DNA from 2 places in the Paenibacillus sp. 7516 genome. Region 2 is predicted to be linked to the other one. Evidence: riboswitches for the same ligand, from Rfam matches in the RefSeq annotation. Region 2 holds a riboswitch; the other holds the start of a gene.
The links. A riboswitch is a leader RNA that binds a small molecule or an ion and turns the genes downstream of it on or off. The one in region 2 is predicted to bind glycine.
Positions count from the first base shown of each region.

Region 1 (8,684 bases), on a different contig from region 2:
TGATAATGTTCTACAGCCTGCTTAAGCACAGGGTGCTGCTCATCCATGGCTGTGTAGTGACTAAGTGCTGCAGCAATGCCCTTTTGTTTGATCATATCCTGAAGCTCTACTGCCTCCGGATCATCCTGTACATCGAATTTGCAGGCTGCCGCCATGCCTCTTGCCAGGTTCGTCGTGCCCATTCCATAGTCATGTGCCTGTAGCGCCGGACGAACCAGACGGTCGTTGGGCGACAGCTTCCGCAGCGGCGAACGGCCTACCCGGGTGACTTCATCGGTGAGATGCGGATTTACAAACCGCTCCAGAATTTTATTTATATACTTCTGATGATCTTCGGGGTCGAAACCAAACCGTTTCACAAGAACCTCACCCGTTTCCTGCAGTGCACCATAGACCAGGAATTTCACTTTGTCGTCCGCAATCGCCTTCTGAATCGTATCATACCCGTTCACGTAACCGAGATATGCAGCGCAGCAATGTCCCGTATTGACGGTAAACAGCTTCCGCTCGATATAAGGCTCAAGGTCATCCACATAGAGTACACCTTCAATCGGAAGGAATGCAGCCGCCATCTGTGAACGGTCCACAACCCACTCATAAAAAGGTTCAACCTGTACATGCAGCGAGTCTTCGTGATGCTGTATGGGAACAATCCGGTCTACTGCGGAGTCAGGGAAATACACATATTGATCAGCTAGAGCCTTAACGGGTTCTTCCAACAGAGCATACACATGCTCTTTCAACTGTGTGCTGGCTCCAATGGCATTCTCACAGGCAATAATGTGAAGGGGTTTCTGCACCGAACCTGAATTCAATCTTGCCTCAAGCCCCTTGGCGATGCCTGGTGCAATATGTTTCAGGATGCCCACTCCGACTGCGGTCGTAACAAGATCTGCCTCTGCAACGTTCCGGGCAACAGTCTCCAGCTGCGTTCCATCAATGGCATTAACCCCTTTTACCGTTTCCATATCTTTTGTTTCGTTTGCCAATTCGACCGTATACTGTCCACGCTCCTGTAATGCCTTAACCAACTCCTGGTTCACATCCGAGAAGATGACATTATAACCTGCCCGTGACAGGATTAATCCGATGAACCCGCGTCCGATATTACCTGCTCCAAAATGAAGGGCTCTCATAGTTCCATTTCACTTTCGAGAATGGTAATGATTTCATCCGCCGTTTTGGCATTACGAAGTGCTTCCATGTTCTCATCTTCCGCACAAATGACCGCAATGCTGGTCAGAATCTCCATGTGCTCACCGCCCTGAGCGGCGATACCGATCACCATGTAGGCTTTTTCATCCCCAAAATCTACACCTTGCGGGAACTGAATCACCGAAATACCAGTGGACAGAATGAACGATTTGGATTCTTTGGTTCCGTGTGGAATGGCAAGTCCATTGCCCACATAAGTCGATACGATCTCCTCACGCTCAAGCATCTTGTCGATATAATCGGCAGTAATATGACCTGCGTCTTTCAGAATCTGTCCTGCCATGCGAATAGCCTCATATTTGTCCTGTGCCGTTGCGTTCATAACCACTTTGTCTGTTGTAAGTATGCTCATGTTTATTAACCTCCAATTTCGGTTTTACTTCGATAAAATCCAACCAATTCCCGGGACAGATAATGAATAAGATCATCCCGGATTCCCTTTTCCAGCAGTGTAATCATCTCATCCTGCAGTAACAATGCACTGATCTCGCTTAGCACCTCCAGGCTCTCCCGGGATAGCTCCCTCGGCCCAACCATCAGAAGGATATGGCTGACGCCAACCGGGTCCTCCGCCGTCACGAGCAGCGGCTCTGATAATTGAAACAGGCTGATGGACGGCCTATAAATGCCATCACTGCGAGTATGAAACAGCGCGAGTGATGTATCCGGAATTTTCTGACTGCCCACCTTCTCCCGAGCTTCAAGCAGCCTAGCGATTTCTTCTGGGTCCTTCAGCACCCCGGATTCCTGCAGTACCTTGCACATGGCAAATGCCGTTTCGTAAAATCCCATATTACGATTATCCAGTCGAAACACCTGAAACTTGCCTGTGATTCTTACAATCTCAATGAGTGTGGCATCAAGCCCAGAGGGATCCGCATGGCGGTCAGATGCCTTTGCACTTGCTCTACTCTCTCCATACTTAACTTGTACCCGCTGCAGCGTCGTATTTTGAATGTACAGACGCAAACGTTCACTTTCTTCCGCTGTTAACAAGGGACTCACCTTGTAATACTGATGCGGTTCCATCGGCAGATCGACTGTCGATAAAATGAGATCATATTCCTCTTCCGGGATTCGTGCAGCTTCATACCATGATGCACTGTCAACGATCCGGATCTCCGGAATCTCCTTGGACAACCGGCTGGAAAGCATACGGGATGAGCCAATTCCACTTGTGCATACGATAATGGCCCGAATCTCGCGCTTCAGCACACGCAATCGCTCGATGGAAGCGCCAAAATGCATGACCAGGAATCCAATTTCCTCATCCGGCACGTCCGTATCCGGCCATGCGTCATGCACCGCGTCCTTCACATCCCCGAACAGCGAATCGTAATCCTTGCGAATCTGTTGAAGCAATGGGTTACGTATGCTTTGCCTGCCTCCAATCCGCTCCATCACCGGCTGCATATGGGCAATCAGCCCTTCTCGCAGAAGACGATCCTCCTGGAATGCATAGCCTGTTCTCCCCTGCATCTGATCCATCAGGGAACGAACCATGTCCAGCAATACCAGATCGTCAACAGGCAGTAAGCGTGTGGAGTGAATAAGCTGCTCCGTTTCAATTAATAATTTGTGCAAATAGCTCTGTTCTTCCTTGGCAAACGAGATGCCAAGCTGATCAGAGAGCACGCTGCATAGTCTCGCAGCCATGTATTCAGGCACGCTCTGATCTCCAGTAGAAGGATAAACCGCCTTTTTATCCGGAGAAGCAATACGTCCGACGGTAAATCCCTTGCGAATGCGCACCAGCGCAACGGACAGTTGAATAAGCAATTTGGTATACTGTCGCTCCGGAATATTTTCGAGCCAGTCAATATCCGGTTGCCATAACGCATTCTCGACCGTCAGTACGTCACGATGGCCAATCATGCCCAGCAGCTTCTGGTTCACCTTGGAAATTCCCTGGTCAGGTTGCCTTCCGAACAGATCAGATTCATCCAGATATTCAAGCGCAAGTCCTGCGATTGCTGCGCGATAGGCCGTTTCACTGCCATTGATCTTCACTCCGTATCCTCGCCTGCGAACCAGCTTCAGGCCCGCTTGACGAATCCGGGGCTCCAGTTCATCCAGATCATTGCTCACGGTCGAGACTGTTACTCTCATATCCGATGCGAGCGCAAGCAGTTTTACAGGCTCTGCCTCATCCAGCAAAATGCAAAGCATGAAGAGTTTACGCTCTTCGGGCGTAAACTCCACATATTCGTTCAGCTCCAGCTGCTCACGCAGTGAAGCCAAATCATCGGAACCAGGGTCTATACGGACTCCGGTTCCTGATTTTTTTTCCAATTTCATGCCAAAGGGTTCAAGCCACTTCTCAATCATCTGCAGCTCCCGATGGACGGTTCGTGTACTGACTTTGACCGCAATTGCAATGTCGCCGGCGGTTACTTCCTGCGGATGTTCCAACAGAAACTCCACAATTTCACGCTGTCTTTTCGTAATACTCATATCTCAAGCCTCCGGCTCAGGGAAAACGATCGCAACCTGTTATTTCAGGCGTTCAACGAGCGTATCGTATTCCGGGCTTTTTAGGAAGTTGTCGATGGATATATGTTCTGCGTTCGGTGCCACGCTGCGGGCACGGTCCGTCAATGTCTTCTGCGTAATAACAACGTCTGCGTCCTGCGGGATATCACTGATTGCCGTGTTGGTTACCGCAACGTCAATCCCTTCAGCTTTCATCTTTTTGCGAAGAATGGAAGCCCCCATGGCACTTGAACCCATGCCTGCATCACAGGAGAAGACGATTTTCTTTACATCGGTTTTTGCTTTCACAGTTGAAGAAGCCAAATCCGCGGCTCTGTCTGCTTCACGATTATCTGCTGTAATAGCAGCATTCGCTGTATTGCCTTGGCTCTTCATGTCTTTCATGCGATTCGCTGCAGACTCCAGATCTTCTTCTTTTTGCTTACCTGTTTTCAGCAGCAGTGCTGCAACCAGGAAGGATACGATAGCGGCCACAGCCACCCCGGCGAGCATCGCCAGATATCCACCTTTTGGCGTTAACAGAGAATATGCAATGATACTACCCGGTGAAGGCGCTGAAACCAGTCCGGCTCCGGTAAGCATGAAGGTTGCTGTACCTGCCACGCCACCTGCGATTGCCGCAAGAATCAGAATTGGTCTCATCAGAATGTAAGGGAAATAAATTTCGTGAATCCCCCCGAAGAAATGGATGATAACGGCACCCGGTGCAGAAGATCTTGCTGTTCCACGACCGAAGAAGCAGTAAGCCAGCAGGATACCAAGTCCGGGACCGGGGTTCGATTCAAGCATATATAATACGGATTGACCCAATTCTCTCGCTTGATCTGTTGCAATCGGTGTTAGAATGCCGTGGTTGATTGCATTGTTCAGGAACAATACCTTCCCTGGTTCAATGATCAGGTTGACGAGTGGGAGCAATCCCAGATTCATCAGCCCCTGTACACCAGCAGACAATACAGTGCTGATCCCTTCAACAGCAGGTCCGATGCCCAGCAGTGCAATGATCGCCAGGATACCACCGATAATACCGGCGGAGAAGTTGTTAACCAGCATCTCGAATCCTGCTTTGATCTTGCCTTCAACGGCTTTATCGAACTTTTTAATAATCCATGCGGCCAGAGGTCCGGCAATCATGGCACCCAGGAACATCGGAATGTCACTACCGACGATAACCCCTATAGTCATGATGGCACCAACTACACCACCACGCTGGCGGTGCACCATAGTACCTCCAGTGTATCCAATAAGCAGTGGCAGCAAATATTTGATCATCGGATCTACCAACAGTGCCAGATCCGCGTTAGGGAACCAGCCCTTTTCAATAAAGAGCGCCGTAATTAATCCCCATGCAATAAACGCACCCATATTTGGCATAACCATGCCGCTTAGGAATCGGCCAAAACGCTGAACACCTACCCGGAGACCGCCTTTGGAATTGGACGTTTGGTCCAAGTTACTCATTGTATTATCCTCCTCGGATCAAGTAGTTATCATTTATGAAAGGGGTATCATTTCTCCCCTGCTGTTATCCTAAGCCAGATTGGTCTCCGGTTCAACGAAATGAAAGCGTACTTTCGTCATGATCATTGATGACAACATTGTGTTTATGTAATCGTTTTTATGGTGATGAGAGGGTTCTAACCATTGATATACTTGGCTTTTTTCGTATGTGCCTTATATCATTTACGGTGTTGAATTCTATAATATAGCTTGTGCGATTCAGCCTTATTCCATCCTGTTTAAGTGCCTCAAATGGCAACAAGCCTGTCCTTGAGAACACAAAAAGCCTGCATGAGCACCAAGGCTCACACAGGCTCTGAAGACGTGCACGAACGTCCATATTATGAAAAAAACCATAGAATAATAAAGGTTATTTAGTGCAAACAGATTTTACTCTTCGGTGTGCTTACGGTATGCGTCAGCATTCATCAGTTTAGACAACGCTGCTGTCAGATCACCTTCAACACGAATCTCGATCATCCAGCCTTCTTCGTAAGGCGAACTGTTGACGAGTTCAGGTGCATCCTGCAGCGCTTCATTCACGGCAATAATGGAACCACTTACCGGAGAAAACAAATCCGAAACCGTCTTCACGGATTCAATCGTACCAATGCTGTCTTCCGCTTTTACATCTGATTCAAGGTCAGGCAATTCAACAAACACAATGTCCCCCAGCTGATGCTGCGCGAACTCGGTAATGCCAATCCGTACAGTATCCTCCCCTACGGTTTGCACCCACTCATGCTCTTCACTGTACAGGAAATCACTTTTCAATTCGCTCATCGATATCCGCCTCGCTTTTCATTAATGAGTGCATGCGTCCTTCGGCCAACCCTTTTTCCCAGAACATAGCGTAAGATATTTTTGATTGAAATGTCAAGATACCTCACAAATTATTTGATTTTTGATGATTAGAGCCTGTAACGCAAACACCCTCACTCTACATATAATGGGTAATATTAGAATAGTAAGCGTACTCTTTTTATATACACGAACAATATATCTAGATCGCTAAATATCATTCGGTTTTTTATTGATTTCTGTGATATCGTTCTTGACATCGAGAGTGGATTCACGTTTTAATGAGAGAGTAAATGTTAATCGTTGTGTGCATCACCCGCGGATGAATGTAAAGGGAGAGATTACCCGTGACGTCCAACTCTTGGATGCATGCGGTAACGCCGAAGGAGTAAACCACCCGACAAGCGGGAGGTGAATCTCTCAGGCAAAAGGACTTTTACGGGACGCAACTCTGGAGAGCATCTATTCGCCCGGTATGGGCGTTTTGATCACCCAAGGGGAAACCTGCTGCAACCTATTGGCGGGGTAACTCTCAGGTACCAAGGACAGAGCCTAAGAATACAGCGTGCTTCTGGCATGCCGGTTCTTTGGCCTGTCCTTTTCCTTTTTCCCAAAAAAACGAAACTCAGGATCGAGCCGACGCTGTCATCAGCAGCCTTAACCATACTTATCCAAGAAAAGAATGCATCATTCATGTTATACACTCGGCCCGGTAGCGGCCATAACGAGGTGATTTGATGTCCGATTTGCTTAGAACTCCACTCTATCCACTTTATCAGCAATATGAAGGTGTACGGTGCATCGATTTTGGAGGCTGGGAGCTTCCGGTGCAATTCAGCGGGATTCAGAAGGAACATGAAGCGGTGCGGGAACGGGCTGGACTGTTCGATGTATCCCACATGGGTGAATTCACGGTGCAGGGTGAACAGGCCGAAGCATTTTTGCAGAAACTGACGACTAACGACGTGACCACACTGGTTCCCGGCCAGGCACAATACACGTTAATGTGTTACCCGGACGGTGGCGTAGTGGACGATCTGCTCGTATACAAGCTGGAAGATCAGCATTATATGCTTGTTGTGAATGCCTCCAATATCGATAAGGATTGGGCATGGCTGCAAGAGCATATGGTTCCTGGAGTGAGCATGACGAATGACTCCGTGGAAACAGGTCTCCTGGCCCTGCAGGGTCCGCTTGCTGCAGACATCATCGGAAAGGTTACAGATACCGACGTATCCATAATCGAGCCTTTTCGTTTTGTACAGAACGCTGAGGTCTGTGGTGTAAAACTGCTGCTGTCCCGCACCGGTTATACCGGAGAAGACGGCTTCGAGCTATACGTACAGGCAGATCAGGCCGCTGCGGTCTGGAACGGATTGATGGAGGCTGGCGCTGATCAGGGACTGGTACCGGCTGGACTTGGTGCACGGGATACACTTCGATTTGAAGCGAAGCTGCCCCTCTACGGACAGGAACTGTCGCCGACCATTTCACCACTGGAAGCTGGCGTTGGCATGTTTGTGAAGCTGAATGCCGGACCTTTTATCGGACACGAAGCGCTATTGCAGCAAAAGAATGATGGACCTGCCCGCAAGCTGGTCGGCATTGAAGTACTGGAACGCGGGATTCCACGTCCCCACTATCCCATTTACGCCGAAGGCGTGCAGATCGGGGAAGTAACAACCGGTACACAGTCCCCTACGCTGAAGCGCAATCTGGGGCTCGCCCTGATTAACAGCCAATATGCTGCACTCGGCACCCCGCTCGAGATTGAGATTCGTGGCAAAAAGCTGAAAGCCGAAGTTGTGAAGACCCCTTTTCATAAACGGACACGTACGTCAAAGACACCTACCCAAGGAGCTGAGCAAGCATGAGCAAGCACCGCTATATTCCCATGACTGAACAGGATCAGAGCGCCATGCTCGCGACCATCGGTGTGGACACGATTGAAGATCTGTTCCAGGACATTCCGCAGGCGATTCGTTATCAAGGCGAGCTGCCTGTCTCCTCCAAACTGGATGAATACGCACTGACGCGTCATATGTCCAAGCAAGCCGGCGCGAATGCCAATTTTGAGACACACGCCAGTTTCCTGGGCGCAGGCATATACGATCATCACATCCCTTCCGTTATTAATCATGTCATTTCCCGTTCCGAGTTCTATACCGCCTATACGCCATATCAGCCCGAAATCAGTCAGGGCGAGCTCCAGGCGATCTTCGAATTCCAATCGTATATCTGTGAACTGACTGGCATGGCTGTAGCCAATGCGAGCATGTATGATGGCGCGACCGCATTTGCAGAAGCAGGGAATCTGGCCGCAGCGGCAACTCGCCGCAAACAGCTGATCGTCTCCCGTACGGTTCATCCCGAAGCCCGTCAGGTATTGAAGGCTTATGCCCACGGTCTGAATTTGGAGATTGTCGAGATTGGTTATCAGAACGGGGTGACCGACTGGGATGCCCTTCAAGCCGCCGTATCGGATGATACCGCAGCCGTCATGATCCAGAGCCCGAACTTCTTCGGTGCCGTGGAAAATGTAAAACAGGCTGCAGACTTCGCGCATGCGCACAAGAGTCTGCTCGTGGTCAGCGCAAACCCGCTGGCGCTTGGTATGCTCGAAGCTCCAGGCAAGCTGGGTGCCGACATCGTTGTCGGTGATGCACAGCCCCTTG
Region 1 covers NZ_NPBI01000020.1:62,395-71,078, reverse strand. Annotated here, with positions in the region: gene CHI14_RS16255 (mannitol-1-phosphate 5-dehydrogenase) at 1-1,136, opposite strand, end outside; gene CHI14_RS16250 (PTS mannitol transporter subunit IIA) at 1,133-1,567, opposite strand; gene CHI14_RS16245 (BglG family transcription antiterminator) at 1,573-3,669, opposite strand; gene CHI14_RS16240 (PTS mannitol transporter subunit IIBC) at 3,709-5,169, opposite strand; gene gcvH (glycine cleavage system protein GcvH) at 5,599-5,991, opposite strand; glycine riboswitch at 6,332-6,455, shown strand; glycine riboswitch at 6,459-6,560, shown strand; gene gcvT (glycine cleavage system aminomethyltransferase GcvT) at 6,747-7,883, shown strand; gene gcvPA (aminomethyl-transferring glycine dehydrogenase subunit GcvPA) at 7,880-8,684, shown strand, end outside.
Region 1: another riboswitch for glycine. It lies ahead of gcvT (glycine cleavage system aminomethyltransferase GcvT); the one in region 2 lies ahead of sdaAB (L-serine ammonia-lyase, iron-sulfur-dependent subunit beta).

Region 2 (8,684 bases):
GAGATGGCCATGGTGGAGGTGGAAGGAGAAGAGTTCTTCGATATGCTGCTTGGAAGTTACGGGGGACTTGCCGAGCGTGGACAGATTGAGGTGAGAACGGCTGTCCGCACGGACTGCCTGTACCGGCTTCATCCCGAACAACTGATGCGTCTGACAGATAATTTGATCAACAATGCACTGCGTCATACAAGCCAGAACGGTTTGATGGGTCTGGGTGTGATTGCTTCAGATCAGCCGCTGCCCGAATGGGTTATTCCAACACTGGCGCAGGAGCTGAATGAGTACAGAACGGGGGCAACATTAATTCTGGTGCAAAATGAAGGGACTGCTATTCCCGAAGAACAGCTGGATCGTATTTTCGAACCCTATGTTCAACATCAGAATCAGGAAGAGAAGGCGTATGCGGGCAGTTCGGGTCTCGGATTAAGCATAGCCAAACGGATTGCGATCAAGCATGGAGGTGAGATGCGCATGTGGTCGGCTGAAGGATATGGCACGCTGGCTGCATGTCGATTGCCCGAGTTGTAATGCCCTTAAACGAAATGAGAGAGGATGAACGATAATGATGAAAAAAGGTTGGATGATGCTCGGTACAGCGCTACTTGCGGGGTCACTGCTCGGAGGCTGCGCTGAGAAGGATCTGGTTGGCCTGTCTGGTGATGAGATGATCGAGAAGGTCGTCACTGCAGAAACGAAGCCCGCTTCCTACTATGCCGAAGGTGTAATGAAAGTGTGGTCGGATGATAAATTGAGTCACACCATGCACATTAAGGAATGGGTTGACGGAGAGACCGGGCGTAAGCGCACCGAAACAGAGGAGAATGGCCATGTCAGCTACGCGGTCAATAACGGAACAGATATCACCATTTACGAAAAAGAGACCGGTACGGCCTATTCGATGAACGTAGCTGCCACGGGACAACAGCCAGAACAGACTCAAAAGCAGATGCTGGTGGATCAGCTGGAACGGTTGCGGGATTCCCATGATGTGGATATGATGGGACAGGAAGAGCTTCACGGACAGGAAGTCATTCACATCAAGCTGATGCCGAAAGAGAATGGCACCTTATCCATCTCCTCCGAATATTGGGTTGACCCCAAAACGTGGATGATTGTTAAAGTCATCAGCACATATGGTGATGAAAAGTCAGAAATGGTCTATGATCCGATTCAATATGATCCCGAATTTTCGGAGGATACGTTCGTAATCGACATTCCCGAAGAAGTGGAAGTGAAAGATCTGAACGATCTGAGCCAGAGTTCGGAAGTGAGTCTGGAAGAAGCCGAACAAGCGTTGGGCCAACCCTTTTTACAGGATATGAGCGGTGAACTTGAGCTGTCTCGGGTGGAGATGTTTTCATCAAGCGGAGAGTTTGGCAGGGATGAAGTGACTTTGTATTACGTCAACAACGACAAGGTTGAAGTGAGTCTGTCCGTATTCAAGGCACCGGATGAAAATGTGGATGATACACTGCTGCCTGATGAGTCCAAGGTAGAGGTTCGGGATACCGAGGGTTCGTATATGAAGAGCATACGAAACATATCATGGACTGAAAATGGGCTGCGTTACTCCATCATGGGTGAGAACGAGGAATGGACGAAGGAGAAGCTTCAGGATTGGGCGAAGGATCTGAAGCTTCCTAATCAGCCTTAATTTTGAATGGTAGGAGAGTGTGAGTCACGCAATGGATTACACAGAGGTTAACAACGGAGAACTGCGACGTCTCCACCCCAAAGCGAAACAAGCTACAGCCCTGACGGCCCTTATGGTCAATGGGCTGTTGACTCTTTTGGCCGCTGGATATCTGATGATCGCATGGGTTAGAGACTGGGTGCTGTGGCCGGGCTGGATCGGCTTAGGGCTTTTTATTATTTCACTGGTCTGGTACACATGGATTCTGCCCGGCTTGCGGCACCGACACTTTAGTTTTCGGGTGGCTGAGGATGAAGTGGAGATCCATTCCGGCTGGTTATGGCATACGGATACGATTGTGCCGATGACGCGTGTACAGCAGGTGGAACTGGAGAGCGGTCCGCTGCTGCGAAAGTATGGACTTGCCAAGGTCAGCATCGTTACTGCCGCAGCCACACTCCATATCGCAGGACTGGAAAGAGAGGAAGCAGAGCAATTGAAGCGCAGTATCGGACATCTGGCGAAGGTGGAAGATCCCGATGAATGAACCAAAGCATCTACATAAGCTGTACATGTTATTTCCCTTTTTTAGCGTAATGAAGTCCATCATTCCCATCCTCGTTCTACTCATCATCAAAGGCGTGAACTGGAGCAAATTTCCCTGGTATGGTTATGCTGCTGCCATTGTTCTATTTACGCTTCCGTTTATTCTGTATGGGTGGTTTAAATGGCGTAAATTCAGCTACACGCTTCAGGATGATCGGATTATGCTGCGTCAGGGCATCTTTGTCCGGGAGGAGAAATCGATCTATTTCAGCCGTATTCACTCCATCCAGACACAGCAGCCTTTGATTCAGCGCTTGCTCCGGCTGGCACAGCTCAAGATTGAGACGCCGGGCGGCAGCAAAGAGGCCGATGGTGTATTGCCCGCTCTCGCAGTTGCGGAGGCCGAGCGGATAGAGCAATGGTTATATCAGAAGCGGAATGAGGCTGTGAAGAAAGCGGAAGCACCTCTCTCAGCTGAACATGCTGAAGATCTTAACTCAGATGAAGAGGGGGAATCTCCTGAGCAAAAGGAGAAGCACATCCAGGCATCCGCTCCGCTTATGCAGCCAGAACGGGAGGTTTTGCTTCGGCTGTCAGCCGGAAGACTGTTTGCCGGAGCGCTGACCACGATGAATCTGCCGCTCGTCGTCGTATTCGGAACTGGGGTTTATTCCTTCGCAGATGACCTGCTCCCTGCGCATTTCTACAGCAGCTTGGTTGAGCGGGCTGGACAGCTGCCAGCGATCTGGTGGCTCGGACTAGTTCCTGTCATGTTTTTGCTGGCCTGGATCTTGTCTGCTGTCCTGTTCACGATAAAGTATGCCGGATTCACGGTCGAGCAGGAAGGCGGTAATATTACGATTGTTTCCGGATTGCTCGACCGAAAGAAGCATGTGTTCTCACCAGGGAAGGTCCAGGCGGTGGAGATCAGGGAGGGACTGCTGCGACAGCCGTTTGGTTATGCCGAGGTGGAGATTTTTGTTTTGACTTCAGAGATGGAGAAAAAAATGATGCTTCATCCGCTGCTGCCGCTCCGCGATGTCAATGAGCTGCTTGCCCGAATTGTACCGCAATTCGTCATGCAGCCACCCGCTAACAGACCCCCGGACCGAGCTCGCTGGTTATTCTTGCGCTGGAAACTGCTTGGTGCAGCCCTGCTGGGAACAGCGGGGACGGTGTTTCTGGGCCCGATGGGTGCATTTCTATTTCTCCTTATTCCCTTATGTGCCGTTTGGGGATACGGGTGCTTCAAGGATGAAGGGCTGAGTATTCAGGGCAAGCTGCTAACCATTCGCCACCGGGCCATCTCCCGCAGAACAGCGCTGATGCGCCGGCCTCATGTGGTCACAGTAGATACAGTTGCTACCCGAAGACAGCGAAGCAAGTCCTTGTTATCCGTTCGGGCGAGGCTGATGGTAAATCGGAGCGGCTTCAAAGCCATATTCCTGGAATATGGCCAGGCTAATGCCGTAAAAGAATGGTTTCGGCAGGCTTCGGATTTGGCCCAAAAATGATATAGAAAGCATCTTAGATTAAAACGACTTGAGACTGCCAGATTAAGGGCAGTCTTTTTTGTACGGGAAGTCTTGCACAACATGATGATCGACGCAGGCATTGTCCATTTTTTTACTGCGAAAAAGGATCAAATAGGAGATAATACAATTATTGGGTTTTAAATCAGTGCATTGAATGATTTAAGGAATGAATCCGGGAGGGATATAATGGATGAGTAATGATCGTGATCAGGGGAAAGGGAAGGGCGCCGAGTCAGGTGGATGGAAACATGCCGGCTTGCTGCTGGGCGGAGTAGGCATATCCAATCTGGGGGATTTTATCTACATTGTGGCCATTAATTTGATGGTGCTTAACATGACACAGTCCCCGGCGGCAGTCGCAGGCTTGTGGATTATCTCGCCGATTGCCTCGGTATGCACCAAGTTCTGGTCAGGCAGTCTGATTGACCGCTACGACCAGCGGCAGCTGATGATTGGGGCGGATGTGGTGAGAGCTGTGCTCGTGGCATTGCTTCCGCTGATGCCCAGTCTATGGATGATGTACGGCATCATGTTTCTTGTCAGCATGTCGTCATCCATATTCGTACCTTCTTCGCAGGTGTACATCACCCGTCTGGTTCCTGCAGAGCGGCGCAAGCGATTCAATTCCCTGCAGGCGATGATCAGCTCAGGTGCTTTTATTACCGGTCCGGCCATAGCCGGAGTCATGTTAATCTATCTGTCTCCTGTAGCGGCGATCTATGCCAATGCAGCTTCCTTTGTTGTGTCGGTGCTCGTCCTGATGTTTCTGCCAAGGCTGGGCACTGGAGAGCAGAGCGGCGGTAGGACAAGGCTGACCCCTCGCCTGATCGCCCAGGATTGGCGGGCCGTAATGCAATTCAGTCGCCAAGCAGGATATGTGGTAGGTATCTATGCCTTATTCCAGATTATTCTTGTTATTGGTATGTCGCTGGATGCACAGGAAGTGGTGTTTATCCGTCAAGTCATGAACCTGTCTGAGTCACAGTATGGTGCGTTGATGAGTGTTACTGGAGCTGGATACATGGCGGGTTCTCTGCTGGTGTGGTTGTTCGCCAAACACTTGTCCATACGTCACATGATGGGCGGGGGCGTGCTCTTAGTTGCGCTTGGCTATTTCCTGTTCGCTCGTTCGTTTTCGTTCGAGCTTGCCGCATTCGCCTTTATTCTGCTTGGGTTGTGTTCGGCGCCGGCAAACACGGGACTGGTCACCTTTTATCAGAATAATATACCGGTAGACTTGATGGGGCGAATGAGCAGCGTACTTGGACTCATGCTGAGTGCATTGCAGGTCATTTCGATTTTGGTCATGGGTGTAGTTGCCGAAATGATCTCTCTTCGAACCGTATATACGGTCGTTTCGGCAGTTCTGATGCTGGGTTCCCTCCTGTTATGGCTTACGAGCTGGCTTCCTTCAAGACAGTCATATTATAAGGATCACAGCTCATCATCAAAATCAAAATCTCTCCACAGCTAGTCTATAGCCTATTGAAAACTGAACGATTCTGTGGAAAGCTGCATATAATATTAGAGGAATTTTACCAAGATGATAATGATGCGTTACTTTTGTTGACATTACGTGTGTTGCATATTAATCTGTTATATGAATGATCAATCTCATAAGGACAACGTTTGATATGTGTTCAAGCGAATATATACGATACAGCGGATGAGAACGAGCGGGAGAGACCTGGGCAGGCCATTGGTTTCAGTAGGCTGCCAGGCACCGAAGGAGCAAGCCGCTGCGCACCCGGCGCAGGTGGTTAATCTCTCAGGTAAAAGTACCATCGTTGGACGCAACTCTGGAGAGTGCGCGAATGCGCCACCCAAGGGGTATATGATGAGTAGGGTACCCCTTGGGGCGGCCTCTGATCATGAAACTCTCAGGTAACGAGGACAGAGAGAGGGCCTAAGGCCTTCTACTGTCCTTTTTTGATGTCATCATTCAGTAATTAAGGAACATTATGGTGCATGTCTGGATGGATATGACGATATGGAGGGGTGCAGGATGCGATTTAAAGATGTTTTTTCAATTATTGGTCCGTCGATGACGGGCCCTTCAAGTTCACATACAGCTGGGGCAGCGAGACTGGGGAGAATTGCAAGGCAGTGGCTGGGGTGTACGCCTGAACGTGCCAGGCTGACACTGTACGGCTCATTTGCCGATACGTATCAAGGTCACGGTACGGATCTGGCGTTAATTGGTGGTTTGCTTGACTATGTCACGGATGATCCACGTATACCAGACGCCGAGGCGTATGCCGAACAAGCGGGTATGAAGGTTGAGTTCTATACAAGTGGACTGCCTGCTCCGCATCCGAATACGGTCAAAATTGAGTTGTGGCATGGTGAGCGTCAATGTTCACTCGTTGGTGCTTCGATTGGCGGCGGCAGTGTGTCGGTGCATGCGCTTAATGATTTCCGGGTACAGATCAGCGGGGAATTCCCCACACTCGTTCTGCGTCATGCGGACAAGGCAGGGGTGCTTGCTTCCGTGACGTCTACGATCAGCTCCTCAGGGGTTAACATCGGGTATATGCAGGTAGACCGGAAAGCCCGGGATGGCGAAGCGCTAACAGCGATGGAAATGGACGGAGCACCAAGTGCCGAGATGTTGGAACGCTTGCGTTCACTGGATCATGTGCTGGATATTCGCGTCATTGATTTGAAGAGAGGGGTTGATTCGGATGCGGTTTAAGCACTTGCATGAGCTGAATACGATCTGTACGGCTGAATCCAAAACCATTGCGCGGCTAATGATCGAGGAGCAGGTTCAGGAGACGAATACGCCGGAAGCAGACGTTGTGCGGCAGATGTCGGAATATTATCAGGTGATGAAAGAGGCTGTACAGAAAGGACTGACGGAGGACACCACTTCGCGCAGTGGCTTGACTGGCGGAGACGGCAAAAAGATGGCCCAATATATTCGCCAGGGCGAAACCTGCTCGGGTGACGCTTCCGCACTGGCAATGGCTTATGCCCTGTGTGTATCTGAAGTCAACGCATCGATGGGCCGGATTGTGGCTACACCGACGGCTGGTTCATGCGGGATTATCCCTGGTGTATTCATCAGCTCCCAGGAGCGATTCGGATGGAGTGATGAGCATCTGGTGAACGGCTTATTCTGTGCAGGTGCAATCGGATATGTTATTGCCAATAACTCGTTTATTTCAGGTGCAGAGGGTGGCTGTCAGGCAGAAGTCGGTTCGGCGATCGGCATGGCTGCCGGTGCAATGGTGGAGCTGCGCGGAGGGACGCCGGAGCAGGTTGTTCATGCCGTAGGTCTCGCGTTAAAAAATACACTGGGCCTCATCTGCGATCCGGTTGCAGGGCTTGTTGAAATTCCATGCATCGTCCGCAACGGACTCGGTGCGGTAACGGCACTGGCTGCGGCCGATATGGCGCTGGCCGGGGTAAGAAGTGCCATTCCATCGGACGAAGTCATTGACGTCATGCTGGAAGTGGGAAGTGCGATGCCGAGCAGGCACCGCGAGACAGCGCAGGGCGGGTTGGCCCAGACGCCAACAGGCCGGAAAATGATGGAGAAGCTGGCGAAACCCAAAGCGAAGCGTGCGGAACCTGAAGCAGAGTCCGAACCACAGAACACGAAGGATGACTCGAAAGAGCAGGCGTAGAACAAAGCCGATAGGATAGAATTTATTATACGGGACAAAACGGAGAAAAGCGTCCGCTGACCTTTACAGGTCATGCAGGACGCTTTTTTTATTTAAAGAGAAAAACGCTTCAGCCTAACTCCGGGCTTTACAGGAGAAAGCTCATGTAATCTACGAGGATGAAAAATAAATATTAAGTTTATTCCTGACCGATATCCGTACTTAACACGGCATAACCGTATGCAGGTAGTTCAACAGCGAGAACATCGCCGTCCCTGGCCGTGCGGTGGTTACCGTCCAACAATTCGGTCCATTCGCCCGCACCCGCCTCGAATTCAATGATCGCCGTTTCCTCCGAACGATTGAACAGAACGAGAATGCGTTCATCCTCACTTTGGCGTTCGAGAACAAGCTGGCTGCCCTCAGGACGGGCTTGCAGGAATCGGACGTGACCTTCTGCACGGAGAGCGGGATGGGCATGGCGAAGAGCGATGAGCTGCTGATAAAAGGTGAACAACTCACGGTCCTGCTTCGCCTCGTCCCACTCCATGCATTTCCGGCAGCCCGGATCTTGGTCGCCATCCAGCCCAATCTCGTCTCCGTAATAGATACACGGCGTGCCCAGATAAGTGAACTGGAACAATGCGGCCAGTTTCATCTTGCGCTGATCGCCTTCACACAGCGTCAGCAGTCTTGGCGTATCATGGCTGTCCAGCAGGTTGAACGCCACTTCGCTGGCTTGCAGCGGATAACGTGACAGCTGCCGTCCGATGGAATTCGCGAACGTCTCGGCATTCATTTTATTTTTGACAAAGAAACCATTCACGGCATCGGTAAACGGATAGTTCATGGCAGCGTCGAACTGATCGCCTTGCAGCCAGGCCGAGGATTCATTCCAGATTTCTCCGAGAATATACGCCTCTGGATTCGCAGCCTTGACCACCCGGCGGAAATCGCGCCAGAATGCATCATCCACTTCGTCTGCAACGTCCAGCCGCCAGCCGTCCATGCCCACTTCCTTGATCCAATACTCGGCTACCTTCAGCAGATAGTCCTTCACCTCTGGATTTTCCGTGTTCAGCTTCGGCATGTGAGGCTCGAATCCAAAGGTCTCATACGTAGGGATGCCATCCTTCACATCCAGAGGGAATTCATGAAAATGGAACCAATCCTTGTATTTGGACTTCTCCCCGTTCTCCTGTACGTCCACAAATGGGGCAAACGTCTTCCCGGAATGATTGAATACCGCATCGAGAAGCACCCGGATACCGCGTTCATGACACAGCTTGACCAAGCGTTTCACGGTGTCTGCATCACCAAAATGCCGATCTACCTGGAGGTAATCCTCGGTATCATATT
Region 2 covers NZ_NPBI01000029.1:29,121-37,804, forward strand. Annotated here, with positions in the region: gene CHI14_RS23240 (sensor histidine kinase) at 1-528, shown strand, start outside; gene CHI14_RS23245 (LolA family protein) at 563-1,654, shown strand; gene CHI14_RS23250 (PH domain-containing protein) at 1,686-2,180, shown strand; gene CHI14_RS23255 (PH domain-containing protein) at 2,173-3,693, shown strand; gene CHI14_RS23260 (MFS transporter) at 3,905-5,188, shown strand; glycine riboswitch at 5,382-5,507, shown strand; glycine riboswitch at 5,512-5,613, shown strand; gene sdaAB (L-serine ammonia-lyase, iron-sulfur-dependent subunit beta) at 5,720-6,409, shown strand; gene sdaAA (L-serine ammonia-lyase, iron-sulfur-dependent, subunit alpha) at 6,399-7,346, shown strand; gene CHI14_RS23275 (alpha-glycosidase) at 7,525-8,684, opposite strand, start outside.